Regions from separate parts of the Streptomyces sp. NPDC058457 genome, predicted to be linked through region 4. Evidence: riboswitches for the same ligand, from Rfam matches in the RefSeq annotation. Region 4 holds a riboswitch; each other region holds the start of a gene.

Region 1 (7,025 bases), on a different contig from region 4:
CGCGGCTGCCTCCGTCAACAGCCTGACCGGCGACGGCAAGGACACCACGGCCTCCGCCTCCGACGCGCAGTCGGTGAAGCCGTCCGCCGCCAACAGCAAGCTGGACGCCCAGCTCAGGACGCTCTCGGCGGGTGCCGACGACTTCGCCGACCGGGCCAGCCGGACGCAGGAGCGCATCGACCTCAAGGCCCAGCAGGAGTCCGAGAAGAAGAAGGCGGCGGCCGAGGCGGCCCGCAAGGAGCGGCTGCGCCCGAAGTACGTGCTGCCGGTCACGCAGAGGGGTCTCAGCGCCTACTTCGGCCAGGCCGGCGTGAACTGGATGTCCGTCCACACGGGCATCGACTTCCCCGTCTCCTACGGCACGACGGTGATGGCCGCCACCGACGGCGTCGTCTCCACCAAGTGGAACAGCGCCTACGGCAACATGATGATCGTGACGGCGAAGGACGGTACGGAGACGTGGTACTGCCACCTCTCGTCGTACCGTGTCGCCGCCGGTACGACCGTGAAGGCCGGCGATCCGATCGCGTACTCCGGGAACTCCGGCAACTCGACCGGTCCGCACCTGCACTTCGAGGTGAGGCCGGCCGGAGGCGCCGCCATAGACCCGCTGCCGTGGCTGCGCAGCCACGGGCTCGACCCGACCTGACCTGGCCGATACCACCGGGCCCCGCCGCAGCGGGGCCCGGTGGTACTACAGCTTCTCCACCGGCGCGTACCGCAGCAGCAGCCGCTTCGGCTTGGCGTCGCCGAAGTCGATCGTCGCCTCCGCGTTCCCACCCGTGCCCTTCACCGCGACGACCGTGCCGAGGCCGAACTGGTCGTGGGTGACGCGGTCGCCGACGGCCACCGAGACCACCGGCTTCTCCGAGGTCCGCCGGGTGGCGAAGCCGGACGCGCCCGAGGCCGAGGAGCGCGAGCGGGTGGAGGAGAGCGAGGCGGCCACGCCCGCCGCGGGCCCGGCGGAGACCGGCGCCATCGCCCCGGTCCGCTTCCATTCCAGATAGGCGCCCGGGATCTCCTCCAGGAAGCGCGAGGGCGGGTTGTACGACGGCTGGCCCCAGGCGCTGCGCATCGACGAACGGGTGAGGTACAGCCGCTCCCGCGCACGTGTGATGCCGACGTACGCGAGCCGCCGCTCCTCCTCCAGTTCCTTGGTCTGGCCGAGGGCGCGCATGTGCGGGAAGACGCCGTCCTCCATGCCGGTCAGGAACACCACCGGGAATTCGAGGCCCTTGGCGGTGTGCAGGGTCATCAGGGTGATGACGCCGTCGCCGTTCTCGTCCTCGTCGGGGATCTGGTCGGAGTCGGCTACCAGGGCCACCCGCTCCAGGAAGGCGGCGAGCCCGGCCGGCTGCTCGCCCTCGCCGGTCTCCTGCTCGAACTCCAGCGCCACGGAGGCGAGTTCCTGGAGGTTCTCGATGCGGGTCTCGTCCTGCGGATCCGTCGAGTTCTGCAACTCGGCCAGGTATCCGGTGCGTTCGTAGATCGCCTCCAGGACCGTGGCGGGTCCGGCGCCGGACTCCACGACCGTACGGAGGTCCTCCATCAGCGTGTTGAACCGCTTGACCGCGTTCGTCGACCGGGCGGCCATGCCGTACGCCTCGTCGACGCGCCTGAGCGCCTGCGGGAAGCTGATCTTCTCGCGCTGGGCGAGGGCGTCGATCATCGCCTCCGCGCGGTCGCCGATACCGCGCTTGGGGACGTTGAGGATGCGCCGGAGCGGGACGGAGTCCTCCGGGTTGGCCAGCACCCGCAGGTAGGCCAGGACGTCCCGGACCTCCTTGCGCTCGTAGAAGCGGACGCCGCCGACGACCTTGTACGGCAGGCCGACACGGATGAAGATCTCCTCGAAGACCCGGGACTGCGCGTTGGTGCGGTAGAAGACGGCGACATCGCCCGCCTTCGCCTCGCCCGCGTCCGTCAGACGGTCTATCTCCTCGGCGACGAACTGCGCCTCGTCGTGCTCGGTGTCGGCGACGTAGCCGGTGATCTGCGCGCCCGCACCCGCGTTGGTCCACAGGTTCTTCGGGCGGCGGGACTCGTTGCGCTCGATGACCGCGTTGGCCGCGCTCAGAATCGTCTGTGTGGAGCGGTAGTTCTGTTCGAGGAGGATCGTCGTCGCGTTCGGGTAGTCCTCCTCGAACTGGAGGATGTTGCGGATCGTCGCGCCCCGGAAGGCGTAGATCGACTGGTCGGCGTCGCCGACGACGCAGAGCTCGGCGGGCGGCAGGTCGTGCTCGCCGGGCGGGGTGTCCGCACCGTGCGCGCCGGTGCCGACCAGCTCGCGCACCAGGGCGTACTGGGCGTGGTTGGTGTCCTGGTACTCGTCGACCAGGACGTGCCGGAAGCGGCGGCGGTAGTGCTCGGCGACGTCCGGGAAGGCGCGCAGCAGGTTGACCGTCGTCATGATCAGGTCGTCGAAGTCGAGGGCGTTCGCCTCGCGCAGCCGCGACTGGTACATGGCGTAGGCCTGGGCGAGGGTCTTCTCGAAGCCATCGGTCGCCTGAACGGCGAAGTCCTCCTCGTCGATCAGCTCGTTCTTGAGGTTGCTGATCTTGGCGCTGAAGGACTTGGGCGGGTAGCGCTTGGGGTCCAGGTCCAGGTCCCGGCAGACCAGGGCCATCAGGCGCTTGGAGTCGGCCGCGTCGTAGATCGAGAAGGAGGAGGTGAAGCCGAGCTTCTTGCTCTCCCTGCGGAGGATCCGCACGCACGCGCTGTGGAACGTCATCACCCACATCGCGTTGGCGCGCGGGCCGACGAGGTGCTCGACCCGCTCCTTCATCTCGCCCGCGGCCTTGTTGGTGAAGGTGATCGCGAGGATCTGGCCCGGGTGCACCTGGCGGGCGCCGAGCAGGTGGGCGATGCGGTGGGTGAGTACCCGGGTCTTGCCGGAACCGGCGCCGGCCACGATGAGCAGCGGGGAGCCGGCGTGCACGACGGCCGCCCGCTGGTTCTCGTTCAGCCCGTCCAGGAGGGCGGCCGGGTCCGGGGCCGGGCGGGCGGCGCCGTCGCGGTAGTAGGCGTCCCGGTCCGGGGGCACGTCGAACTTCCCGCCGAACAGATCGTCCGGAATCGACTCCGGAGCGTGCTCGTCCTCGGGCGGCGGCGGAGGTTCCTCGTCATGGCCGCGGGGGGCCTGGAGGCTCGCCAGGAAGCTGTCGTCAAAGAGGCTGCTCATCGCTCTCCGAGTCTAGGGCGCCCCACCGACAACCGGCCGCCACCCCGAAAACTCGCCCGGGTGACCGAACGGATCCGCTACGTCACGGCAGGCCGGCGCACGCCGCTGACCCGCGAGCGCCCACCGCGAACCACTGGCACCCTTCCAGGCAAGTCACCCATAACATCCCAAATGACCCTGCCTGAACGAGTCCCGACAACAAGGTCACGAAAATGTATCGGGCATATCGCACATCAACCTTCACAGAGGCCACACGAGTTGGTTAGCGTGCCGGGCAGGCCGTACGACCTCCACCGGCGAACATCGCCGGGCCGCACGGCCTCCGCCGAGTCCGGGGCGCCGCCGCGCATCCGGAGCCGGGGACCCACACCGATCCCGGGGTGAATCGGTCCCGACTCCCCTCAGGGGAGCGGACCGTAGGGCAACCCTTCCGAACCACCCGCCCGAACCCGACAGCTAACTCGGTAGGCGGAACACTGGAAGGAGTCGCCTCAGTTGGCGTCGCACCGCAAGTCCCGGCCGTCAGGAACGCGCGCGGCTGGCATACGCACTCCCGCGCTGGCCACCGCCGCCCTCACCTCCGTGGCCCTGTTCTCCCAGACGGCCGAGGCCGCACCCCCCGCGGACGGCAAGCCGAGCCTGGAGGAGGTGGAGAAGAAGGTCGACGCCCTCTACCGGCAGGCCGAGTCGGCGACCGAGAAGTACAACGCGGCCAAGGAGCGCACCGGCACGCAGCGCAAGCAGGTCGACACCCTGCTCGACGACGTCGCCGAGCGCACGGACCGGCTGAACAAGGCGCGTGAGGAGCTGGGTTCGTTCGCCGCGGCCCAGTACCGGACCGGGGCCGACGCCCCCGACACGGCGACCTTCCTGCTCGCGGACACTCCGCAGGACTACTTCGACCAGACGCAGCTGATGAGCCGGCTGACCTCGCGCCAGAAGGGCGCGGTCGACGACTACGTCACACAGCAGTCCGCGACCATGAAGAAGCGCCAGGAGGCCGCCCGGAGCCTCGAAACGCTCACCGAGACGCAGGACGAACTCAAAACCGCCAAGACCACCGTCCAGACGAAGCTGGCCTCCGCGCGAGAGCTGCTGTCGCAGCTGACGGCCGCGGAGAAGGCCCGGCTGGCGGCGATCGAGAAGCAACAGGAGGAAGCGGCGGCCCGCAAGGCGGCGGAGCTGGCGAAGCAGCAGGCCGCGGCCGCCGACCAGGAGGCCTCGTCGTCCTCGTCGCCCTCGACGTCCAGCGGCTCCTCCTCCGGCTCCTCCTCCGCCTACGCCACGAAGGCCGCCAAGGCGATCGCCTTCGCCCGCGCGCAGATCGGCAAGCCGTACGTGTGGGGTGCCACCGGCCCCGGCTCCTACGACTGCTCCGGGCTCTCCCAGGCCGCCTGGAAGGCCGCGGGCGTCTCCCTGCCGCGCACCACCTACGACCAGGTGAACGCCGGCACCACCGTCTCCCTCGCCGACGCCCGCCCCGGCGACCTGGTCTTCTTCTACGACGACGTCAGCCACGTCGGCATCTACATCGGCAACGGCATGATGATCCACGCCCCCAAGCCCGGCGCGTACGTCCGGGAGGAGTCGATCTACTACGGCGGTGAGTCGATCATCCACAGCGTGGTACGCCCGGCCTGATCCGTCGGGGGCGCCCACCACCCATCAGGCGCCCCCAGGCACTCCCCCCGCACCTGCTCTCACCTCAACGATCCGGGCGCCATCGCGCGCATCCGTCTCGCGCGCGCCCCGGCCGCTTCTGCACACCCGCTCTCACCCCACCGCCGCAAACACCACCCCGCGCATCCCCGTCCCCCCTCAAGCGCCCCTCAGTCGCTCCCCACGCCCTCTCACACCCGACCGACCCCGAGCGACGCGCGCTCGCGCCCCTGTCCCGCGACCGCGGGGTATTCGGGCCGCACACGCGCGTGGCCCGTTCGTGCCGCGGTCGGCCCTCCCTAGCATCAGCGGCATGTCCGGTATTTCCCCCCTCCGCGCCTGGTGGGCGCAGCGTCCGCCGGCGGCCGGGGCCGCCGTGATGGCCACCGGCATCATGTCGGTGGGGTTGCACCTTGCGGAGGCGGAGACCGTGTCCCGGGTGGCGCTGGTGGCGGCCTGTGTGATGTGGGCGGCGCTGGCCGCGGACTTCGTCGTACGGCTGGCGCTCGATCGCCGGCGGTGGGCGGCGGAGGCGCGGACGCCGGGCGCGCTCACCGCCGTGGCGGCGACGACGGTGCTGGGGACCCGGTTCTCGGCGCTCGGGTGGCAGACCCTCGCCGAGGCTCTGCTGGCGCTGTCGGCAGTGCTGTGGCCGCCGCTGCTGGTCCTCGTCGTGCGGCACTGGAAGCCGCGGATGCCCGGCGCGGTGTTCCTGGCCTGTGTGGCCACGCAGGGCCTGGCCGTACTGGGAGCGACGCTGGCGGCGGCCGTGACGACGGCGTGGCTCGCCCACCTCTCGCTGGCCCTCTTCTGGCTGGGGCTGGCGATGTACGGACTCGCCGTGCCCCGGTTCGAGTGGCGGCAGATCGCCGAGGGGCCCGGTGACCAGTGGGTGGCGGGCGGCGCGATCGCGATCTCCGCACTGGCCGGGGCGAGGCTGCTGGCCGCCGACAGCGCGCGGCTGTACCTGTGGAACGACGACGACCGAAGTGTCCTGCGCGCGGTGACGGCCTGGCTGACGGTGGCGGCCGGCGCGGCGGCGGCCGCCCGTACCGGCCTCAGGAAGGCCCGCTGAGGATGCCGAGGATCAGGTCCACAGGACGGCGATGAAGATGTTCGCCACCGTGAGCAGGCCCACCAGCCCGAAGGCGCCCTTCTCCACCTTCTCGTCGTCCCGTTTCACGTAGACGAGCCCGAGGATCACGATCAGCAGGGCGAGCTTCACGCCGATCTTGAAGGTGTTGACGTGGTGGTCGTCGGCCTCGTTGAGACCGACCAGGATCACGCCGGTCACGAGCATGGTGAACGCGCCGTGCAACATCCCGGGGACGAACCGGGCCGTGCCCTGGCCCATCGCCTTCATCTGGGTGAGGAAGCCGCCGAGAAGCGCGGCGATGCCGATGATGTGCAGGCCGACGAAGAGATGGATGAGTACGTCCATGACCCCGGAGCCTAATCAGGGCGGTACGGGGCGCCGGGCACCGGCCCCTCCCTCCGCGCCCGCCGCGCCGCATATATGCACCCCATAGCACCCCGCGTCCCCCGCCAGCCCCGGAACTGCCTCTTCGGTCATCCCGTCCCGAGAAGCCGACGGCTCCGGACCGGAATCCCGGTCATATACCGTCGGGTAACGATCCGGTCACGCCAATTCCGCGCATCGCGTTACCGAGCCGACACACGCGGGCCTAGCGTCCTCCCCCAGGTGACCGACTCCCCACCGCCGCCCGGGCCAGGGGCGGCAGTCGGACACCTCCGCCGAGAAGGTCCGGCGGCGGTCCGTTCCCCCTGTGCGGGCCGCCGCCGGACGCGCAATCCGCAGTCCCCCGCGGCCGTACGGGCGCTCCCCTGGCGTTCGGACGGGCGGGACTGCGGTCGTACGAAAGGACGGGACAGTCCAGGTGGCAGCGCACCGCAAGCCCCGACAGCGCTCGCTCAGCGGCAACACGGCCCGCACGGCCGCCACCCTCGCCCTGGCGGGCGCGGCCACCGCGACGGCTTTCGAAGGGACCGGAAACGCCGAGCCCCAACTGACACCGGCGCAGGTGAAGGCCAAGGTGGACCAGCTGTACCAGGAGGCCGAGGCGGCCACCCAGAAGTACGACGGAGCGAAGGACAAGGCCGATTCGGCCGAGCGGCGGCTGAAGTCGCTGCAGGACGAGACCGCCCGCGCGCAGGACAAGCTCAA
Region 2 (7,025 bases), on a different contig from region 4:
CCCCGGAGCGGCGCGCGGCCCGGACCGCCGCCGGCCGGCCCGAGTACCCGCTCAAGGTCACGGTCACCGCGACCGGCGACCTCGACCCGGACGCGAACTTCTGGCACACCGGCGGCGAGAAGATCGTGTACACGACGGACGAGGGCGCGCGGCGGGCCCGCGCCCTCGGGACCGCCGCCGACGTCGTCTCCCTCGGCGCCGACCTCGACTGGCGGCCGCTCCTTGAGCACCTGCACGACGTACGGGGCGTGCGGCGCCTGATGGTCGAGGGCGGCGGCACCGTCCACACCCAGCTCCTCCAGCAGGGCCTGGCCGACGAGGTCCAGCTGGTCCTGGCCCCCCTCTTCGTCGGCGATCCGAAGGCACCGCGGCTGTTCGGTCCCGGCGGGTACCAGGCCGGGCGGCTGAGGCTCCTGGACACCCGCCGTATCGAGGACGTCGTCCTCATGCGCTACGAGCCCACGGCCCCCGGTGCGGGTGGATCGGTGTCCGCAGCGGACCGGCACTGGCTGCGGCTCGCCTGCGAACTGGCGGCCGAGTGCCCGCCCTCCCGGACCGCGTTCAGCGTGGGCGCGGTGGTGGTCGCCGCCGACGGCACGGAACTGGCCCGCGGCCACTCCCGGGAGGCCGGCGACCCCGTGGTCCACGCGGAGGAGGCGGCCCTGGCCAAGCTCCCCGCGGCCGACCCCCGGCTGGCCATGGCCACGGTCTACACCAGCCTGGAACCCTGCACCCACCGCGCCTCCCGCCCGCACCCCTGCGCCGAGCTGATCCTCCGGGCCGGGGTACGGCGGGTGGTGACGGCGTGGCGCGAGCCGGACACGTTCGTGGCGGCGGCCGACGGGACGGGGATGCTGCGGGAGGCGGGGGTGGAGGTGCTGGTGCTCGGGGAGTACGAGGGCCTGGCGAAGGCGCCGAACGGGCATCTTCTGGGCTGATGGCTGATGGCTGATGGCTGATGGCGGAGGGGCGAGCGGGACGGGTCGGACGGGTCGGACGGGCCGGATGGGCCGGATGGGCGGGCCGGAGGGGCGTTCACTCGCCTGAGGTCACCTGAGCCGGTGTTGGCGCAGCGGCTCTGCCGTAGCTGTGGCCGCGGCCGTAGCTGTGTCCGTGCCGGTCGGTGTCTCGGCGGCCGTGAGGCTGGCGAGCAGGGCCAGGCGCTCGGCGGACGGGCTGCCGGGCTCGGCGTGGAAGCACATCATGGTGAGGCTGTTCGTGCCCAGGACCGCCAGCTTCTCGATCCGGAGATCCAGCTCACCGACCTGCGGGTGCCGCAGCAGGGCCCGTCCGCCCTGCTTCGGGCGGACGTCGTGGCGCGCCCACAGATACCGGAAGCGCTCGCTGTGCACGGACAGTTCGCCGACCAGGGCGGACAGCCGAGGGTCGCCCGGATCCTCCCCCACCGCCACCCGCAGCGTCGACGCGAGGCCGCCCGTGGCGACGTCCCAGTCGCGGTGCAGGGTGCGTACGGCGTCGTTCAGGAACACCTCCCGGGCCAGGTTCGCCCCGGGCCGGTGCGCGGGGGAGAGGGCGACGGCCAGGGGGGTCGCCGCGCGTACGTCGCAGAGCCGCCCGGCCACCACCACGGGCAGCGCGGACCACGTCTCCAGGAGCATGCGGATGCCCGCCGGCACCTGCTCGCCGCGTGCCCGGGAGCGCCGGGGCGGGGCGGGGGCCGCGAGCTGGTGGAGATGGGCCGTGCCCTCCGCGTCCAGGTGCAGGGCCCGGGCGAGGGCTTCGACGATCTGCGGGGAGGGGTGACGGTTGCGGCCCTGTTCCAGCCGGATGTAGTACTCCGTGCTCACCCCGGCCAGCAGCGCCAGCTCATGGCGGCGCAGCCCCGGCACCCGCCTGCGGCCCGCGTCCGGCAGCCCGAGCAGCTCCGGGCTCAGCAGGGCCCGGCGCGCACGGAGGTACTCGCCGAGCGGCCCCGGCGCGTGGGTGTCGCTGCCCTGTGCCATGAGCCCAGGCTAGGCGGCGCGGCCGCGGCGATCCTGTCCCCGTGAGTACCACCCTTCACAGGGCGACGACGGATCCGTCCCGCGCTCCTAGTGTCGGCCTGGCCGACCTGCCCTTGGGCCGGCGGTTGTTCCGAGTCAGGAGAGTGCGATGAACAGACACCTTGCGATACGGATCGGCGCGGCCGTGGCCGCCGTCGCGGCCGCGACGGCACTGGCGACCGGTCCCGCGACGGCCGTGTCCCGGCCCGCCGGACACCCGGGGACGGGCGCTGCCGCCGGCTCGGTGTCCGCCCGCGAGACCGCGGCCGACAAGGCGCTGGTCACGTACGTGTACAAGCAGCTGTTCACCTACTACGACACGTCCGTGATCGACAAGTACGTCTCTCCCGACTACGTCCAGCACAACCCCACCGTGGCCAACGGGCCCGAGGCGCTGCGCCAGCTGGTGGAGAACCTGAAGGCGACGGCCACTCCCGGCAGCGGGTCGGTCACCACGCACGTGATCGCACAGGGCGACCTCGTCCTGCTCCAGACGCACGCGGGCACGTCCGACACCTTCAGCGGCGTCGGGCTCGTCGACGTGTTCCGGGTGGAGAACCACAAGATCGTGGAGCACTGGGACACCATCCAGCCGGTCCCCGCCACCACGGCCAACGGCCACGACATGTTCTCCACGCTCACCTCGCCGCAGACCGACGCCGCCGGCCCGGCCTCGCACACCGCAGCGAGCGAGCGCCTCGTACGCGCCTACGTCCAGCAGCTGGACGGCCGGAAGGATCTCGGCGCGGTCGACCGCTACGTCTCGCCGAAGCTGGTCCAGCACGACCCGGCGCTCGCCGACGGCGCTGCCGCAACCAAGCAGGCCTACGCGAACCTCTTCGCCGCGCATCCGCGGTACCAGGCCACCGTCGCCAAGGTCGTCGCCGAGGGCGACCTGGTCGCGGTCCACCTCCACGACCAGAACAGCCCCTCCGACCTGGGCACGTCGGTGTACGAGATCTTCCGGGTGCGAGGCGGGAAGATCGTCGAGCACTGGGCGGTCACCCAGGCCGTCCCGGCCACCTCGGCCAACGGCAACAGCATGTTCTGAGCAGGACCTCCCGGGGGCCGGTACCGCGACCGTCCACGGTCAGGTCCCGGCCCCCTCCCCCTCCCCCCTCGCCTCGTACGAGAGCAGAACGTCATGAGTCAGTCCCGCCCTCGATCCGCCCGGCCCGGCGCCGGCCCGGAGGCCGCTCCGGGCGTTGTCCGGCTGGGGGACCCCCTCGTCAACTTCTACCTGGTGGATCACCCCGACGGGCTCACCCTCGTCGACGCCGGCCTGCCCGGACAGCGGCGGCGGCTCCTCGACCACCTGGCCGCCGCCGGCCGGAGCCCGGCCGACATCCGGGCCGTCCTGATCACCCACGCGCACCCCGATCACATCGGTCTCGCGGCGGAGCTCCAGCGGGCCGGCGCGGAGGTGTGGGTCCACGAGGACGACCGGGCCATGCTCACGGACGGACCGCGCAAGGCCATGCGGCACGCCAGGTCCGAACGCTCCCCGCTGCCGTACCTCGCCCGCCGTCCCGCCGCGCTCGCCACCATGGTGTCCATGGCCCGCCAGGGCGCCTTCACCGCGGCGGCGCCCGCCCGGGCACGCACGTTCGGCGACGGCGCGCGGCTGGACGACGTGCCCGGGCGGCCGCTGGCGGTCGCGCTGCCCGGCCACACCCCCGGCAGCACCGGCTTCCACTTCCCCGACCAGGGCCTGTTCTTCACCGGCGACGCCCTGGTCACCCAGGAGGCCTTCACCGGGCACACCGGCCCCTGCCTGGTCTGCCGCGCCTTCACCCATGACTCGGCCGCCGCCCTCGCGTCCCTGGACGCCATCGCCGGGCTGTCCCAGGAGACCGTCCTGCTGCCGGGGCACGGCCGGCCGTTCGACGGCGGCCCCCGGGAGGCGGTCGCCCGGGCCCGGCGCTTCGGCGTCCGCTGACCCCGTCGAAGGCTCCGCCGCCCCCGTGCGTCTCAACCCGTGTGACTTCCCCTCTTCGGATGGCGTATGCTGGTGTCACCGACGCGGGGTGGAGCAGCTCGGTAGCTCGCTGGGCTCATAACCCAGAGGTCGCAGGTTCAAATCCTGTCCCCGCTACTGAAACTCAGGGCCGGAATCCAATCGAGGATTCCGGCCCTGAGTCATACCCAGGCACGTGTTCCTCATCACACACGTCCAAACTCATCCGCCCGGCCCACACCATTCGCCCCACCCGCTCGCAGCGGCAAACCTGGACGGACAGGCATCGAAGACATCGGACGCGTCGAACACGTCAAGCGCGTCGAACACGTCGAGCGCACCGGAGACGTCGCACACGTCGGACACATGGGACATCAGGGGGGTCGTGTGGCGAGCCGTGCAGAGGCGGAGCAGCACGGCCAGGCATCCGCCCCCACCCTCGCCCGCTACCTGCCCGCGCTGCTGATCGGCGCGGGCGTCTGCTACGACGTCCTCACCCCCCAGCCCTTCACCGCGGTCCCCTTCTTCACGGCGGCCCCGCTGATCGCCGCGCCCCTGTCCTCCCTGCGCACCACCGTCCTCACGGGTCTGGCCGCGCTCCTCGCCACCTACGCCGTGCACGCGCGGTTCGCCGTCCTCCCGGATGCCGACGCCGTGACCGAAGTCGTCACCGTGGTCACCGTCGCCGTCCTCGCCGCCGGCATCAACCGGATCGTCCGCATCGGCGACCAGCGCCTCGCCTCCGCCCGAGAGGTCGCCGAGGCCGCCCAGCGGGCCGTCCTGCCCGAGCCCGCCGAGCGGATCGGCGGCTTCGAGATCGCCGCCCGCTACGAGGCGGCCCAGGAGGGCACCTTCATCGGCGGTGACCTGTACGCCGTCCAGGACACGCCGTACGGCGTGCGGCTGGTCGTCGGCGACGTGCGCGGCAAGGGCATGGGCGCGGTCGCCGCCGTCGCCGTGGTGATCGGCGCGTTCCGGGAGGCCGCCGAGCAGGAGGCCACGCTGGAGGCGGTGGCCGCGCGGCTGGAGCGGGCGCTGGCGCGTGAGGGCGTCCGGCGTGGCGGCATCGACGCCCACGAGGGGTTCACCACCGCCGTACTCGCCGAACTCCCGCACGGCGACGGCACGCTCCGGGTCGTCAACCGCGGTCATCCGCCGCCCCTGCTGCTGCACGGCGACGGCGAGGTGTGCCCGGTGCGGGCGCCGGAGTCCGCGCTGCCGCTCGGGATGGGCGAGCTGGGGGCGTGGCCCGACCGGGCGGCCGAGCACGTGTTCCCGAGCGGGGCCACGCTGCTGCTGCACACCGACGGCCTCTCCGAGGCCCGGGACGCGCACGGCCGGTTCTACGACCCCGAGCGACGGCTGTCCGGTCGTACCGTCACCGCCCCCGGCGCGCTGCTGGCCCGGCTCGCGGCCGAGGTGCGCCGGCACACTGGTGGCGGCATGACGGACGACATGGCGCTGCTCGCGGTGCGGCGGCCCTGAGCGCCTGCTCTGTGCGTCGGCCGTGTGCGTCGGCCGTGTGCGCCTGCCCAGTGCTGTGTCACACATCGTGTTCGGACGGCCGCCCTCCGCATCACAACTGAGTCACCATCAAAACCTGTGTGACTCCTGAGCTGAGCAGCGAGCACTGCCAACTCGACCGTTTTTGACCGATCGTGGCAGGTAAGTCCAAGCTTTGAAAGCTTAATGATCAAGACGAACGGCTTGGAATCTCATAGCTGGGTCTATTAACGTTCGATAACGCAGCGCGGTCGTCCCAGCCGTCACCCGCGACGGCTCCGTGCGCACGCGCCGAATCCCGCAAGGGAACCGGGGAACCACCACCTTGGGGTGAATCGCACGGCTACCGCCGGGTAGGAAACGGCCGGTATACGCGCGTAGGAGACCTTCCCGCTCCGAACCCGTCAGCTAACCCGGTAGGCGACGGAAGGAAAGGAGTACGCCCGCGTGGCGTCCAACCGGCCTGCTCCGACAGCCCCGTTCGTGCCCAGCCAGCGTCAACCCGACACCTTCGGCTACGGCAGCTACCGCACCGACGAGGGCCCCTGGGAGGAGTGGAACCCCACCGAGGAGTCCCTGGCCTCGGAGCGCGGCCGGCACCGGGTCGCCAAGCAGCGCGGCGGCGGGCTCGCCCGCAGCTCCACGGTTCTCGGCGTCGGCGTGATCGCCGCCGTCGGCGCGGGCGGCATGGCCAGCGCCAACACCGGCAAGCCGCCGGTCTCCATCTCCCTGCCCGACCTGCCGTCCTCCGTCGGCTCCCTGCTCGGCGAGGGCACCGGCCACCAGGCCACCCAGACCGCGCTCAGCAGCGTCACCACGACGACCGCCACCGACGGGGACTCCTCCGCGTCCTCCTCCGACGCCGGTGAGGCGCTGCGCAGCCGGATCATCGCCCAGGCCGCGCAGCAGCAGAACCAGCTCGACACCAAGGCCAGTGCCAAGGCGGTCGCCGCCGCCGACAAGGCGGTCGCCGACGCCGAGGCCAAGGCGGAGAAGGCGGCCGCCGCCAAGGCCGCCGACGCCAAGGAGAAGGCCGAGGCCTCCGCGAAGCAGAAGGCCGAGCAGGCCCGGCTCGCCGAGCTGGCCAAGCAGTACACGCTGCCCGTCGTCTCGTACACGATCACCGGTACCTTCGGCCAGGCCGGCTCCATGTGGTCCTCCGGCTACCACACCGGCCTCGACTTCGCCGCGCCCACCGGCACGCTGATCAAGGCCGTGCACAGTGGCACGGTCACCGAGGCGGGCTGGGCCGGCTCCTACGGCTACCGCACGATCATCACCCTCGACGACGGCACCGAGCTGTGGTTCTGCCACCAGTCCTCGATCGGCGTGAAGGTCGGCCAGAAGGTCTCCACGGGCGACGTCATCGGCCGCGTGGGCGCCACCGGCAACGTCACCGGCCCGCACCTCCACCTGGAGGTCCACCCGAACGGCCAGGCCACCGCCATCGACCCGATGACCTGGCTGCGCGGCAAGGGCCTCAACCCCTGACCCGGACCCCACCGGCCGGTCCCCGGCGGCCCTGACGGCAACCCCCCGGCGTCAGGGCCTTCGGCGTGCCG
Region 3 (7,025 bases), on a different contig from region 4:
ATACGCGGCGTCGGCGGGCGGTATGGCTCCGGCGTAGGCATACGCGGCGTCGGTGGGCGGCATGTCTCCGGCGTACGCGTAGGCGGCGCCGGTCATGTCGGGGGCGGGCGCCGTGGCGTAGGAGGCGGCCGGCTGCATGGGGGCCATGGGCGCGGGGGTGGCGGGGGCCGCCGTGGAGTACGCGCCGGCGGCGTAGGCGGTGTCGGCGGCGGCCTGGGGCATCTCGGCGTAACCGGCGGTCGCGTTCGGCGACATGACCCGGAAGCCGCCCATGTCCATCGGAGCCGGGGCGGGAGCAGCGGCGGCGGGCGCCGCGGTCGGGAAGGCGCCGGAGTCGGTGGGGGCGGCGGTCGGGAACACGCTGGTGCTCATGGGGTCCGCGGTCGGGAAGGCTCCCGCGTCGGACGAGTTCGGCATCGGGAACGAGCCCGTGGCGCCCGGCGTCATGATGCGGAAGGAACCGCTGTCCCCCACAGCCGGAGCCGCGGCCTGGGCGGTGCTCATGTCCATGGGAGGCACACCCGGGAACGCCCCGGCGCCCGAGCCGCCCGGGGTCATGATGCGGAAGCCGCTGGTGTCCGCCGGAGTCGGAGCCGCGGCCTGGGCAGGGGCGGGGGCGGGGCCCGCGTCCATCGGAGGCGTACCAGGGAAGCCGCCGGTGCCCGAGCCGCCCGGGGTCATGACGCGGAAGCCGGTCGGGTCCGCCGGGGGTGTGGCACGGCTGGCGCCGGTACCGCCCGGGGTCATGATGCGGAACGTACCGGTGTCGGTCGCGGACACGATCGGGATGCCGCCCGTCTCGGTCACCGCGGGGATCGCGCGGGTGGCGGCGAGGGCGTCGGCCCGGAAGGAGCCGCTGTCGGTCCGCTGGCTCGGTATGCCGACGGCGGGAGCCGCCGCCCACTGCTGCGCCGCGGCCTGGGCCTCGGGTGTGGGCCACGGGGTCTGTGCGGTCGGCACGGGCTGGGCTGCCGGGGCCGGTTCGAGCGCGGCCACCGCGCGCTGCTCCAGCCTCGGGCGCTGCGGCTCGCGGACGACCTCGATGTCGGTCTGCGCGGACGGACCCGCGGTCAGCTCCAGCCGGGCCGGGCCGGAGCCCTCCAACTGGCCGAGCAGGTCGGCGGCCATGGCGCTGACGGGCCGCCGCGGACCGGGCCGGGCGGGTTGCCGGTCGGAGGGGAGTGCGGCCGGGACGCTCGGCCCCAGCTTCGAACGGGCGCCCTCGAACCACTCCCGGGCGATGTTGTCGAGGCCCGGGTCGTCGCGACGGGACCGCTTGAACAGCGGGACACCGCGGGAGCGCGAACCCCCGCTCATCGCGCGCGTGGCGTTGTAGTTCCCGGTGGCGTTCTCGGCCTGGTCGTAGAGGCTGTCGATCCGCTGTCGAACCTCGTCACGGCTCTCGGGCGCCATTGAGGGGTCGTGCTCCTTCCGTACTCCGCCTACCGAGTTAGCTGTCGGGTTCGGGCGGTGAAGTCCGGAAGGCATGCCCTACGGCCGCCGTCCTCACGGACGTTCGGCCGATTCACCCCAGTGGTTCGGTTGGGTCCCCGGTTCCGGATACGCCCCTGGGAGGCGCCGGATTCGGCGGAGGCCGCGCGGCCCGACGGGATTCGCCGGGGGGAGCCGAGCGGCTTGCCCGTCAACTTAGCCAACTTGTGTCACTCGTGTGAAGGTTGAAGTGCGTAATGTCCGATACGTATTTGTGATGTTCGTCTTAGCGTTCGGAACTCGACCGCACGGGACGGCATTTCGCGCGCATCCATTGCTTTCTCTGGGTCACCGGGGCGTTGCCGTCGGTCGCGTCGCCCTGTTCCGGAACTGTTCCGGAACACGCGCTTTCTGTGAGGTCGCCGTGAATTCGTGGGTCTGTTGAACACAGTGGCGCCGCGGCCCGTATAAGGCCGGGGATTTCCATGTCCGGCCGACCACGAGACGCAGGGGAACGACCTTGAGACGCAACAGGCGCAGACGCCCGACCGGCGCACAACGCGCGACCTTCGCAGCGGTCGCCCTGATGCTCGGCGGCGGAGGACTGGTCGCGGTGAACGTCTATGCCTCGGCCACCGAGGGCGGCGGGGACCAGCAGGCCCAGGTCGCCACCGGCCAGGTGCTGTCCGCGCCCACCATCTACTGCCCCGACGTCGGCGGCCGGCTGACGGCGGTACCCGACGGGGCGCGGGCCGACGTCGACAACGAACTCGCCCAGCTGGACCAGCAGATCGTGGCGGCCTACCAGCAACTCACGGAGTCCGCCGCGGCGATCGAGCAGAACCCCGGCCTCGCCGACCAGACGATCATGAACCCGCTGAAGGAGAAGCGGTCCGAGTCGCTCCAGCGCATCGCCGACGCCATCGGCCGTGAGGGCGACCGCCCGCAGGGCCTGGACGACCTCGCCGCCTGCACCCTGCGCTCCTCCAACCAGGGCGACGGGCAGTCCGCGGCCCCCCAGGGCAGTGCCACGCCGAGCCAGAGCGGGCAGGGCAGTGCCGCGCCGAGTCAGGGCACCGGCGCCGGCGGCCAGGGCGGCAACGGCCCGGTCGCCGCCGACTACGCGGACATCACCTCGGTGCAGCCCAATGCCAACACCCCGGCCGAACAGTCCGGCGGCTCCACCGGCACCTTCTCCTCCAGCTGCGGCGTCAACGCGAACGGCCTGTTCAACTCCGACAACGTGATCGTCGCGCCCGGTGTCTCCAACGGCGCCCACCACTTCCACGACTACATCGGCAACCAGTCCAACAACGCCTTCGCCAGCGACCAGGACCTGGCGAACGCCGCCACCAGCTGCGCGGACCAGGGCGACAAATCCACGTACTACTGGCCCGTGCTGCGGCTGCAGAACGGCAAGGAGGAGCGGGACGCCGACAAGCCGGGCGGCGGCACCGAGGGCAACGCCGGACAGATCGTCACGGCCAAGGAGGTCACGCTGACCTTCGAGGGCAACCCGACCTCCAAGGTCACCGAGATGCCGCGGCTGCTGCGCATCATCACCGGTGACGCCAAGGCGTTCGTCAACGGCCCGGCCAACGCCAACGCCTCCTGGAGCTGTACCGGTTACGAGGACCGGCAGCTCAAGGACAAGTACCCGCTCTGCCCCTCGGGCAGTGACGTCGTGCGCACGTTCAGGTTCCAGAGCTGCTGGGACGGCCGGAACATCGACAGCGCCAACCACCGCACCCATGTGGCCTTCGAAGCCCCCGACGGCAGCTGCCCGGCCGGATTCCAGGCCATCCCGCAGCTGGTGCAGCGCATCGTCTACGCCGTGGACGCGCCGAGCCTCCAGGACGGCGGCCGCACGGTCCCGCTGTTCGCGGTGGACTCGTTCCCCGAGCAGCTGCACAAGCCGGTCACCGACCACGGCGACTTCATCAACGTCTTCGACGAGAGCCTGATGCGGAAGATGGTCGACTGCATCAACTCCGGCCGCAAGTGCGGTGCGGGGGCCGACGAGCAGCCGCCGGCCGAGAGTGCGGAGCCGTCCGAGCGGAGCGACACCGCGAGCCCGGTCGCCCCGCCGGCCGAGACGCAGAGCGCGGAGCCGTCCGAGCCGGTGACCGAGCAGCCGTCGTCCGAGCCCCCGGCCGACACCCCGGTCACCGAGACCGCCCCCGCCTCGGACAGCGCCTCCACCCCCGCCGCCGGCGGCACCGAGCTGCCGAGGGTCTACGCGACCGCGTCGCCGAAGAAGACGTCGACCACGAAGTCGTCGGGCGGCGGCGTCATCAGCAAGCCGACGCAGCGGCCCGACACCGAGGCGCCGACCACTGCTGCCGCCGCCACGCCGACCGACACCGCGGTCGCCGCCCCGGCCGGTCAGGAGACCCCGGCCACCGGCTCCCAGACCGAGCCCCAGGCGGTCCAGGGCGGTCTCGCCGAGACCGGCGCCCACCTGTGGCCCGCGGTCTTCGGCGGGCTGCTGCTGGCCTCCGGGGGCGCGCTGCTGTGGCGCACCCGGCGCAACTCGGTCTGACCCTTCTCGAACGCCGCGCGCGGCGCGTCCCGGGCGGGCTCGAACGCGCGGAGCATCTCATCGTGCTCCGCGCTGTCGGGCCCGCCCGGGTGCATGTCGACGGGGCTCTCGGGCGAATGTGCGTCCACGGGACCGCTGTTGACTGCGCGTCACATTACTGAACCGTAACCTGACGGCTGCTACCGCCGGTAAGGCATTTCTCGTTACCGTCGGGTAAACCGCACCCGCCCCGTCGGCCGCTCCGGGGACGTCCTCCGCACCTCCCACGTCCAGCACGTCCAGGAGGTTCCCCATGCCTGCCCGCGTTCGCCTGCTGGCCACCGCCCTCGCCGCTGCCGCCTGCCTCTGCCTCCAGACCCTGCAGGCCACGGCCTCCCAGGCGGAGGTCTCCAGGGGTGTCACCATCCCCGCCTTCTACGACCCGCCGGCCCCCCTGCCCACGGCCGACGGCGCCCTCGTCCGCAGCGAACCCCTCCCGCTGGCCCTGAGCCTGCCGAGCCTGCCCGGCCCGCTGCCGGGCAGCGCGACCCGGCTGATGTACAAGTCCACCGACTCGGCGGGCGACCCCGTCGCCGTCACCGGCGCCTACATCGAGCCCACCGCACCCTGGCTCGGCCCCGGCGCCCGCCCGCTGGTCGCGCTGGCCCCCGGCACCATGGGACAGGGCGACCAGTGCGCCGCCTCCATGGGCCTGCAGTACCCACTGGTCCTCAACGGCCAGACGGTGTCCGTCGGTTACGAGGACCTGTCGATCTACCGGCTGCTGGCCGAGGGCGTCGCGGTCGTCGTCACCGACTACGTCGGGCTCGGCGCCACGGACCGGCTCCACACCTACGTCAACCGGCTCGACGGCGCCCACGCCGTCCTGGACGCCGTACGCGCCGCCCGGAACCTCCCCGGCGCCTCGGTCACCGCCGCCTCGCGGGTGGGCCTGTTCGGCTACAGCCAGGGCGGCGGCGCGGCCGCCGCGGCCGCCGAGCTCCAGCCCGCCTACGCCCCGGACATCACCCTCTCCGGCACCTACGCGGGGGCCCCGCCCGCCGAACTCACCGCCGTCACCGCGGCCATCGACGGCAGCGACCTGGCCGGCGCCCTCGGCTGGGCGGTCAACGGCTTCGTCCAGGCCGACCCGGCGCTCGGACCGATCGTCGACGCCCACCTCGGCGCGGCGGGCCGGGCCGCCCTCGCCGACCTGTCCACGATGTGCGTCGGGGACGCGCTCCTCGCCTACGGCTCCGTACACAGCTCCGCCTGGACGAACGACGGCAGCTCCATCTCCGAGGTCGTCGCCGAGGAGCCCGCCCTCCAGACCTTCCTCGACGAACAGCGCATCGGCAGGACCGCGCCGACGAGCCCGGTCCGGCTGGCCACCGGCGTCAGCGACGACCTCGTCCCGCACGCGCAGGCGCGGCGGCTCGCGGTGAACTGGTGCGACGAGGGCGCGAACGTCACCTACGTGCCGGTCCTCCTGCCGGACGCGGGCCGCGCCCTGCTGAACCACCTCGAACCCCTCCTCACCGACCAGGGCGACGCAATCGCCTGGCTCACGGCCCGGCTGTCCGGCGTACCGGCCGTCTCCAACTGCTGGAGCATGCCCGTACAGCCCTGAGCGCCGCCCGCAGCCGTTTGCCGTCGGCGGGCACCGCACGGCAGGGTGCCGGTGTGCCCACCTTGCTGATCGTCCATCACACGCCCTCACCGCACTGCCAAGCCATGTTCGAGGCCGTGGTCTCCGGGGCGACCACCCCGGAGATCGAGGGCGTGCGGGTCGTACGGCGGGCGGCGCTGTCCGCCACCGCCGCCGACGTGCTCGCGGCCGACGGATACCTCCTCGGCACCCCGGCCAACCTCGGCTACCTCTCCGGAGCCCTGAAGCACTTCTTCGACCAGATCTACTACCCCTGCCTGGACGAGACGCGCGGCCGCCCCTTCGGCGCCTATGTGCACGGCGGCAACGACGTCACGGGCGCCCTGCGCGCCCTCGACTCCATCACCACCGGCCTCGGCTGGCGCCGGGCGGCCGAACCGGTCACGGTGACCGGTGAGCCCGGCAAGGCCGACATCGAGGCGTGCTGGGAACTGGGCGCGACGGTCGCCGCCGGCCTCGCCGCCGACGCCTGACCTGTCTCCGGGGGCGGGTCACCCGGACGGACGAAGGTGCGGGCGCCGGATCCAGGGCACACGATGGGACCAGGCCATGTCGTCGATCCCAGGGAGCGTCGGATGGCAGCGCATCGCCGTGCCTCCGGGCCGCCCGCGAAGGAGATGCTGCGGGACCGCGCCCGTGACGTGGTGGCCGTCGCCGAGGGTATCCGCGAGGTCTCCGCGCGGACCAGCTCCGTCCTGTTCTCCCCGGCGCTGACGGGTTCCGCGCGCCGCCGCCCGCGCACCGGCCTGGCCGCCCGCTGGGCGCTGCTGCGGACGCTCACCAACAAGCAGGGCCTCGGCGGCTCGGCGATCGTCGCGCCGGACGGCGTCGGACATCTGCTCGGCGCGGCGGGGGAGGCGCTGGGCCGGGAGAGCCTGGCCGCGCAGGTGGCGGTCAGCTCGCTGCGGCTCAGGATCGCCGCCGTACTCCTGGACCACCCCGAGTTCGGGCACGACCCGGGCATACGACGGCTGACGGACGCCGTCACCGCCGACCACGACCCGGAGGCCGTCCGCGCGCTGCGGGCCCTCTTCAAGGACCAGGGGGCCCAGCGCTCCCTGTCCGCGCTCGCCCCGATCCTGGCCGAACTCCTCGCCGTCCGGGGCCTGCTGGACGAGGACCCGCTGAGCGACGAGACCGCCTGGGCACTGGCCGCGGGCCGGGAGCTGACCGCCGTCCCGGGCGGGGGCCTCGACGCCGCCCGGCTCTCCGCCCCGGGCCGGGGCGAGGGCGCCGCCCAGGTCGTCGAACTGTCCGCCCAGGAGGCCCGGTCCATCGCCACCGAGGGCTCCTTCCTCGGCTTCCTGCGCAACATCGACGTGCTCGCCGGCGACGGCCGCGTCCTCGTCCAGGAGGTACGCGGCCCCGACGGCGTGCTCCGGTACGTCGTCCAGGCGCCCGGCA
Region 4 (7,025 bases):
TCCAGCTTCTGGTCGGCCGCGTTGCGGAAGTCGAAGATCGTGTGCAGGCCGAGCGAGGCGAGGAACTCCGCGTCCTGCTCGGTCGCGTGCGCCAGGTGCCCGCTGCGGAACAGCACGCCCGGCCGCACCCGCCGCCCGTCCACGGTCGGCAGGCCGCCCACGTCACGGAAGTTACGCACCCCGGCCAGCTCGGGCTCGGTGGACGGGACCTGCTGCGTCACGGGGGGCTCCTCCCGGTCGGCCCCGTCGGCGCTGCTCGTCGACGGGCACTGGACCGACCATACGACATCGGTTTCCACGGGCAATGAGTTGTCCACAGGCATCGTCTCCAGGGCCCGTGGCCCTTGATTCCGGGGCCCACAGCCCTTGATGATGTTGGTGCTTGAGCGGATCTGTTGGCAGCTGTGTGAGGTTTGAGGTTTCTCGATGGTGGACATCGCCGAAAACGGTCGTACCTGGCTCCTGTCGGGCCCCGGCAGCAGCTATGCGCTGCATCTCACGGAGGCCGACGAACTGCTCCACCTGCACTGGGGCGCCAGAATCCAGCTTGCGGACGCCGAGGAGCTCAGCACCCGGGCGCTGCCCGGCTACTGGCCCTTCGAGTCCCCGCTCGACGGCCGGGAGGAGTACCCCGTCGAGGGCGGGCCCCGGTTCGTCCGCCCCGCCCTGTCCGTGCGCACCGAGGAGCGGCGCGGCACCGAGTGGGCCTTCGAGGCCTACGAGACGGAGACCGGCGCGGACGGCGACGAGCTGCGGCTGCGCTTCCGGGACGACGCGATCCTCATCACCCTGCACTACCGGATGCGCGGCGACGTCGTGGAGCGCCGGGTGACCGTCGGCAACGAGGGGCACGCGCGCGTGGAGCTGCTCCGCGCCGACCCCGCCGCCTGGACGCTCCCCGACCGCGAGGGCTGGCGGCTCTCCCAGCTGCACGGCCGCTGGGCCGCCGAGTCCCGCCTCACCAGCGGCCCCCTCACCTACGGCGAGAAGGTCATCGGCAGCCGCCGCGGCCACACCGGCCACCAGCACCTGCCCTGGGTCGCCCTCGACACCGACGCCACCGAGGAGCGCGGCGAGGTCTGGGGCTGTGCGCTCGGCTGGTCCGGCTCCTGGCGGATCGCCGTCGCCCAACTCCCGGACGCGCGCGTGCAGATCACCGGCGGCGCCGGCTACGACGACTCCGGCCTGCTGATGCTGGCCGAGGGCGAGTCGTACACCAGCCCGGTCTTCGCGGGCCTGTGGACCGACGGCGGCTTCGGCGGGGCGAGCCGTGCCTGGCACGCCTACCAGCGGGCGTACATCATCCCGGACGCCGACCGGGACCGGCCCGTGCTGTTCAACTCCTGGGAGGCCACCACCTTCGACATCTCCGAGGAGCAGCAGGCCACCCTCGCCCGGCGGGCCGCGGCGATCGGCGTGGAGCTGTTCGTGGTCGACGACGGCTGGTTCGGCGCCCGCACCAGTGACCGCGCCGGCCTCGGCGACTGGACGCCCAACCCGGACCGCTTCCCCAAGGGCCTCAAGCCCCTCGCCGACTACGTGCACGCCCTCGGCATGCAGTTCGGCATCTGGGTCGAGCCCGAGATGGTGAACGCGGACAGCGACCTGTACCGCGCCCACCCCGACTGGGTGCAGTACCAGGAGGGACGAAAGCGGACGGAACTGCGCAACCAGCTCGTCCTCAACCTGGCCCGCGAGGACGTCCAGGAGTACCTCTGGGAGCAGCTCGACACCCTGCTGTCGAGCGCCCCGATCGACTACGTCAAGTGGGACTTCAACCGCTGCTTCACCGACGCGGGCTGGCCCGGCGAGCCCTACCCGCAGCGCCTGTGGGTCGACCACGTCCGCGGGCTGTACGCCCTTCTCGACCGGATCCGCGCGGCCCACCCGAACGTCGCCATCGAGTCCTGCTCCGGCGGTGGCGGGCGGATCGACCTCGGCATCATGAGCCGCACCGACGAGGTGTGGACCTCCGACAACACCGACCCGCTGGACCGGCTCGCCATCCAGCACGGCTTCAGCCAGATCCACCCCGCCCGGGTGATGTCCGCCTGGGTCACCGACAGTCCGAACCACCAGCTCAACGGCCGGGTCAGCAGTCTGCGTTTCCGCTTCATCAGCTCGATGGCCGGGGCGCTCGGGGTCGGCGGCGACCTCTCGCAGTGGACCGAGGAGGAGCTCGCCGAGGCCGGCCGCTGGGTGGAGCTCTACAAGGAGATCCGGCCCCTGGTGCAGCGCGGCGACCAGTTCCGGCTGCGGCCGCCCACCGGCGGGCTCAGCGCGGTGCAGTACACGCTCGGCGGCGAGACCGTCGTCCTCGCCTGGCTGCAGGCCCAGAGCTACGGCGAGCCGGCGCCGGCGCTGCGGCTGCAGGGCCTCGACCCCGCGGCGTCGTACGAATGCCGCGAAACGGGCGAAGTGTATCGGGGTGCCGTCCTGTTGCACCACGGGCTGCACACCGGACTGAAGGGTGACCTGGATGCGTCGGTCATCCGACTCCGCCGGATCTGACGCATCTGCCCGAATTGGCGCCTTCATTACAACTCGCTCTGGAATGAGGTGACGTGGCGTGACGTGCGTGAGGAGCGTCATATTCGTGACCGTCCGTCGCGCGTCATGCTCACGTAATTCCGGTGCTTTGCGAGAAGGTTGGAAAACTGAATAGACAGGAATTCACGGAGGGTGACCGGGATTTCCGGTAACGGATCAAGTGAAAACCGGACAGGCGGAACCGGCCGCTTGTCCGGGTGCGTCTTACTCGCTTACGTTCGCCACACTTCCGGACGGAACGCCGAATCCTGCCGCCGGCCGGAGTCCCCACACACTCACCCGTGCCCGGCAGGAGCGGGGGACCCACCAGGTATGACCGCCTGTTCCGGTTCCCGGGACGGCTAGGGGTGTAGCCGCGTGACGGAGCGTGGCCGGGCAGCTCCAGCCCGAACCCGACAGCTCACCTCGCAGGCGTCGGAGAGGAATGCGCCATGCCCGCGAAGGGTAAGCACCGCCGCCCCAAGCCCCAGCGTTTCACCCGCTCGATGGCCGTCGCCGGAACCGGTGGCGCCGCGCTGGCTCTGCCGCTCATGGGGGCCACCGGCGCCCACGCGGCCACCTCGCAGTCCGTTTCCGAAAAGGCCATGCAGTCGCTTCCGGCGGCCGAGAAGACCGCGGTGAAGGAGACGGCCGCGAAGAATTCCGCCGCGCATTCCGCGCACCGCGTCTACACCGTGGTGCCCGGCGACTACCTCTCGAAGATCGCCCGCGAGCACCACGTCCGCGGCGGCTGGCACCGGCTCTACGCCGAGAACCGGGAGGCCGTCGGCGACAACCCCTCGCTGATCCACCCCGGCCTCAGGCTCACGCTCGGCGGCCGTCACGCCGCGACGACGGACACCGCGGACTCCGGCTCCCGTTACGAGGCACCGTCGAACCCGCAGTCGTCCACCTCGTCATCGGCCTCCTCCTCGGACGGCTCGGACGGCTCGGCGACGACCGCGTCCGGATTCACCCTGCCGGTCACCGGTGCCACCGTCGGCACCGGCTACCACGTCGCCGGCAGCATGTGGTCCAGCGGCTACCACACGGGCGTCGACTTCGTCGTCCCGACCGGCACCCCGGTGAAGGCCGTCGGCGCGGGCACGGTCGTCACGGCGGGCTGGGGCGGCGCCTACGGCAACCAGGTCGTCATCCGGCTCGCCGACGGCTACTACGCGCAGTACGGCCACCTCTCCGCCCTCTCCGTCTCGGTCGGCCAGACCGTGACGGCGGGTCAGCAGATCGGCCTCTCCGGCGCCACCGGCAACGTCACCGGCCCGCACCTCCACTTCGAGATCCGTACCACCCCCGACTACGGCTCGGACGTGGACCCGGTCGCCTACCTCCGCTGGAAGGGCCTCGCCGTCGGCTGACCCGGCACCCGCACCGGTCCGACACGCACGTCGAATGCCGGGCCCGGATCACCGGGCCCGGCATTCGGCGTTGGACGATCGACACGTCAACGCCCCTGATCGGAGCCTTATTCCAGGCTTGGCAAAGTATTTAAAAGTGTCTTATCTCACCGAACGTCAACCCCTTATTACGGTCGCGTAGGTCACAGCCGAAGGTGAATCATGGTCCGATGTGGGAGACGATTCGAAGAGTGACAATGCATCAGTGATCGGGTCGTACGCGGCGGTGGGGGACAGCTTCACCGAGGGCGTCGGCGACCCCGGCCCCGACGGGGCGTTCGTCGGCTGGGCCGACCGGTTCGCGGTACTGCTGTCGGACCGCCGGCCCGAGGGCGACTTCGAGTACACCAACCTAGCCGTGCGCGGGAAACTGCTCGACCAGATCGTGGCGGACCAGGTGCCGCAGGCCCTGGCACTCGCCCCGGATCTGGTCTCCTTCTGCGCGGGCGGCAACGACATCATCCGCCCCGGCACCGACCCCGACGAGGTGGCCGAGCGGTTCGAGCGGGCCGTGGCCCAACTGACCGAGGCCATCGGCACGGTGCTGGTGACCACCGGGTTCGACACCCGGGGCGTGCCCGTCCTCAAGCACATGCGCGGCAAGATCGCCACGTACAACGGGCACGTCAGGGCCATCGCCGACCGGTACGGCTGCCCGGTCCTGGACCTGTGGTCCCTGAAGACCGTGCAGGACCGGCGGGCCTGGGACGACGACCGCCTGCACCTCTCGCCCGAGGGGCACACGCGCGTGGCCCTGCGCGCCGGCCAGGCGCTCGGCGTCGACGTGCCGGCCGACCCGGACCAGCCCTGGCCGCCGCTGCCGCCCCGCGGCACCCTGGAGGTCCGCCGCGACGACGTGCACTGGGCCCGTGAGTACCTGGTCCCCTGGATAGGGCGCCGACTGCGCGGCGAGTCGTCAGGCGACCACGTGACGGCCAAGGGGGCGCTCTCCCCGGACGACATCAAGATGCGGATCGCTTCCGTGGCTTGAGACGGCACGGGCAGGTAAGGGGTGGCCTCACGGCGGGCCGCCCCTTACTTCTCCTCCGGCAGCCCCAGTTCGCGCGCCAGGGCCTCGTCGACCCACTCCTGCGCCCGGGAGCGGGGCACGGCACCCGGGTACGACGTCAGTTGGACGGCGAGCCCGTCGAGCAGGGCCGTCAGCCGCAGCGCCGCCGCCGCGGGGTCGGGGCACCGGAACTCGCCCGCGGCCACCCCTTCGGCGATGACCTCGGCGATCGCCGCCTTCCACCGCTGGTCCAGGCCCTTGGTGACGTCCCGCAGCGCGGGTTCCCGCAACGCCACCGCCCAGCCCTCGATCCACAGCCGCCAGCCCTTCGCCTGCCCCGTCGGCGCATACCAGCGCACCGCCGCCCGCAACCGGCGCAGCGCCGACGTACGGCGGCCCAGCAGCTTGCGCAGATGCGTCAGGTCGTCCTCGGCGGCGTAGGTGAAGGCGGCCGCGACCAGCTTCTCCTTCGTCGAGAAGTGGTACAGCACCAGCGCGTTGCTCACGCCGAGGGTCGAGGCGACATCGGCGATCCGCACCGCCGCCACGCCCCGCATCTCGATCTGCTCGATGGCGGCCCGCAGCAGCTCCTCCCGCCGCTCGGCCACACTCAACCGCACTCTCGCCACGCGGTCACCCTAATCGGTTGTCGCACTGCCCGCGTCGGCGTCCCGGGGCGGCGGCAGCCGCGCGACCGTCACAGGGGCAGCCGCATGATCGTCAGGTCCAGCCAGCGGCCGAACTTGGTGCCCACCTCCCGGACCGTCCCGACGTGCTCGAAGCCGAACCGGTCGTGCAGCCGGATCGACGCGGCGTTCCCGGCCTCGATACCGGCGATCATCACGTGGTGGCCGGCCTCGCGTGCCGTGGCGACGAGGGGGCCCAGCAGCGCGGAGCCGATGCCGAGCCCGTGCCTGCCCTCGCGGACGTAGACGGAGTTCTCCACCGTGTGCCGGTAGCCGTCCAGCGCGCGCCACGGGCCGTAGACCGCGAATCCGGCCACCTCGCCCGGGGCTTCGGCGACTTCGGCCACGAGCGCCGAGCCGCGCTCCAGGTGTGTGGCGAACCAGGCCGCCCCCTCGGCGGGGGACTGCGGGGTCTCGGTCCACAGGGCCGTCGAGTGCTCGATCGCGTGATTGCGGATCGCGCGGACGGCCTCCCCGTCACCGGGACGGGCCGGACGTACGGTCACCACGCTTCTCTCGTATATTGGATTCATGTCCAACATAGTAGAACCATCGGCGGATCCCCTGGTACGGCAGATCGCCGCCCGTGTCCGCACCGAACGGGAGCGCCGCCGCTGGACCCTGGCGCAGCTCGCGGACGCCTCCGGGGTCTCCCCGGCGATGATCAGCCGGATCGAGCGCGGCGAGAGCAGCCCCACCGCGGTCGTGCTCGGCAAGCTGTCCGCCGCCTTCCAGCTCAGCGTCGCCTCGCTGCTGGCCCTCGCCGAGGGTGCGCAGGAGCCCGCGGCCGACACCCCGGGCGTGCGGCGCGTCACCGACGCCGCCGAGTGGCGCGACCCCGGCACCGGCTACCGGCGCCGCCAGATCACCGGCCCGCGCTTCCCGGCGGAGATCGCCGAGATCCGGCTGCCCGCCGGCGCCAGCGTCCCGTATCCGGCGGCGGCCTTCGCCTTCGTGCGGCAGCTCGTCTGGGTCCTCGACGGCCGGCTGACCTTCCACGACGGCGACACGGTCCACGAACTCGACACCGGTGACACCATCGAACTCGGCGCACCCGCCGAGCGCGTCTTCGCCAACACCACCGGCGCCGAGTGCCGTTACGCCGTCGTCCTCACCCGCGACGCGCGGCCATGAGCCGGACGCTGCCACGCGGCGGCACGTTCCTGCTGGCCGCGATAGCCGGGACGGCGATCGCGAACAACTACGCCGTGCAGCCCGCGCTCACCGCGGTCGCCGCCGACCTCGACGTGCCGCTCTCCGTGATCGGCCTGGTGCCGACGGCCGCCCTCGCCGGCTGTATGACCGGCTTCGCCCTGCTGCTGCCGCTCACCGACCACCTCGCCCCCAACCGCCTGGTCACCGCGCAGCTCACCGCCCTGGCCGCGG

Evidence for each region. A riboswitch is a leader RNA that binds a small molecule or an ion and turns the genes downstream of it on or off. The one in region 4 is predicted to bind cyclic di-AMP.
Region 1: another riboswitch for cyclic di-AMP. It lies ahead of ACFWPS_RS10775 (NlpC/P60 family protein); the one in region 4 lies ahead of ACFWPS_RS08460 (peptidoglycan DD-metalloendopeptidase family protein).
Region 2: another riboswitch for cyclic di-AMP. It lies ahead of ACFWPS_RS37765 (M23 family metallopeptidase); the one in region 4 lies ahead of ACFWPS_RS08460 (peptidoglycan DD-metalloendopeptidase family protein).
Region 3: another riboswitch for cyclic di-AMP. It lies ahead of ACFWPS_RS24095 (hypothetical protein); the one in region 4 lies ahead of ACFWPS_RS08460 (peptidoglycan DD-metalloendopeptidase family protein).

What each region holds. Positions count from the first base shown of each region.
Region 1 is NZ_JBHXLU010000009.1:156,633-163,657, forward strand. It holds gene ACFWPS_RS10765 (M23 family metallopeptidase) at 1-649, shown strand, start outside; gene pcrA (DNA helicase PcrA) at 695-3,181, opposite strand; cyclic di-AMP (ydaO/yuaA leader) riboswitch at 3,495-3,669, shown strand; gene ACFWPS_RS10775 (NlpC/P60 family protein) at 3,677-4,822, shown strand; partial or broken gene ACFWPS_RS10780 (hypothetical protein) at 5,154-5,864, shown strand; gene ACFWPS_RS10785 (hypothetical protein) at 5,928-6,281, opposite strand; gene ACFWPS_RS10790 (NlpC/P60 family protein) at 6,739-7,025, shown strand, end outside.
Region 2 is NZ_JBHXLU010000067.1:22,138-29,162, reverse strand. It holds gene ACFWPS_RS37795 (dihydrofolate reductase family protein) at 1-938, shown strand, start outside; gene ACFWPS_RS37790 (helix-turn-helix domain-containing protein) at 1,050-1,964, opposite strand; gene ACFWPS_RS37785 (nuclear transport factor 2 family protein) at 2,113-3,054, shown strand; gene ACFWPS_RS37780 (MBL fold metallo-hydrolase) at 3,148-3,942, shown strand; tRNA gene ACFWPS_RS37775 (tRNA-Met) at 4,025-4,098, shown strand; gene ACFWPS_RS37770 (PP2C family protein-serine/threonine phosphatase) at 4,327-5,445, shown strand; cyclic di-AMP (ydaO/yuaA leader) riboswitch at 5,743-5,903, shown strand; gene ACFWPS_RS37765 (M23 family metallopeptidase) at 5,911-6,954, shown strand.
Region 3 is NZ_JBHXLU010000030.1:103,068-110,092, reverse strand. It holds partial or broken gene ACFWPS_RS24095 (hypothetical protein) at 1-1,413, opposite strand, end outside; cyclic di-AMP (ydaO/yuaA leader) riboswitch at 1,424-1,600, opposite strand; gene ACFWPS_RS24090 (DUF1996 domain-containing protein) at 2,018-3,973, shown strand; gene ACFWPS_RS24085 (lipase family protein) at 4,266-5,582, shown strand; gene ACFWPS_RS24080 (flavodoxin family protein) at 5,636-6,094, shown strand; gene ACFWPS_RS24075 (hypothetical protein) at 6,197-7,025, shown strand, end outside.
Region 4 is NZ_JBHXLU010000007.1:107,442-114,466, forward strand. It holds gene ACFWPS_RS08450 (tyrosine-protein phosphatase) at 1-221, opposite strand, end outside; gene ACFWPS_RS08455 (alpha-galactosidase) at 427-2,511, shown strand; cyclic di-AMP (ydaO/yuaA leader) riboswitch at 2,817-2,977, shown strand; gene ACFWPS_RS08460 (peptidoglycan DD-metalloendopeptidase family protein) at 2,982-3,905, shown strand; gene ACFWPS_RS08465 (SGNH/GDSL hydrolase family protein) at 4,150-4,935, shown strand; gene ACFWPS_RS08470 (TetR/AcrR family transcriptional regulator) at 4,980-5,582, opposite strand; gene ACFWPS_RS08475 (GNAT family N-acetyltransferase) at 5,651-6,172, opposite strand; gene ACFWPS_RS08480 (helix-turn-helix domain-containing protein) at 6,171-6,773, shown strand; gene ACFWPS_RS08485 (MFS transporter) at 6,770-7,025, shown strand, end outside.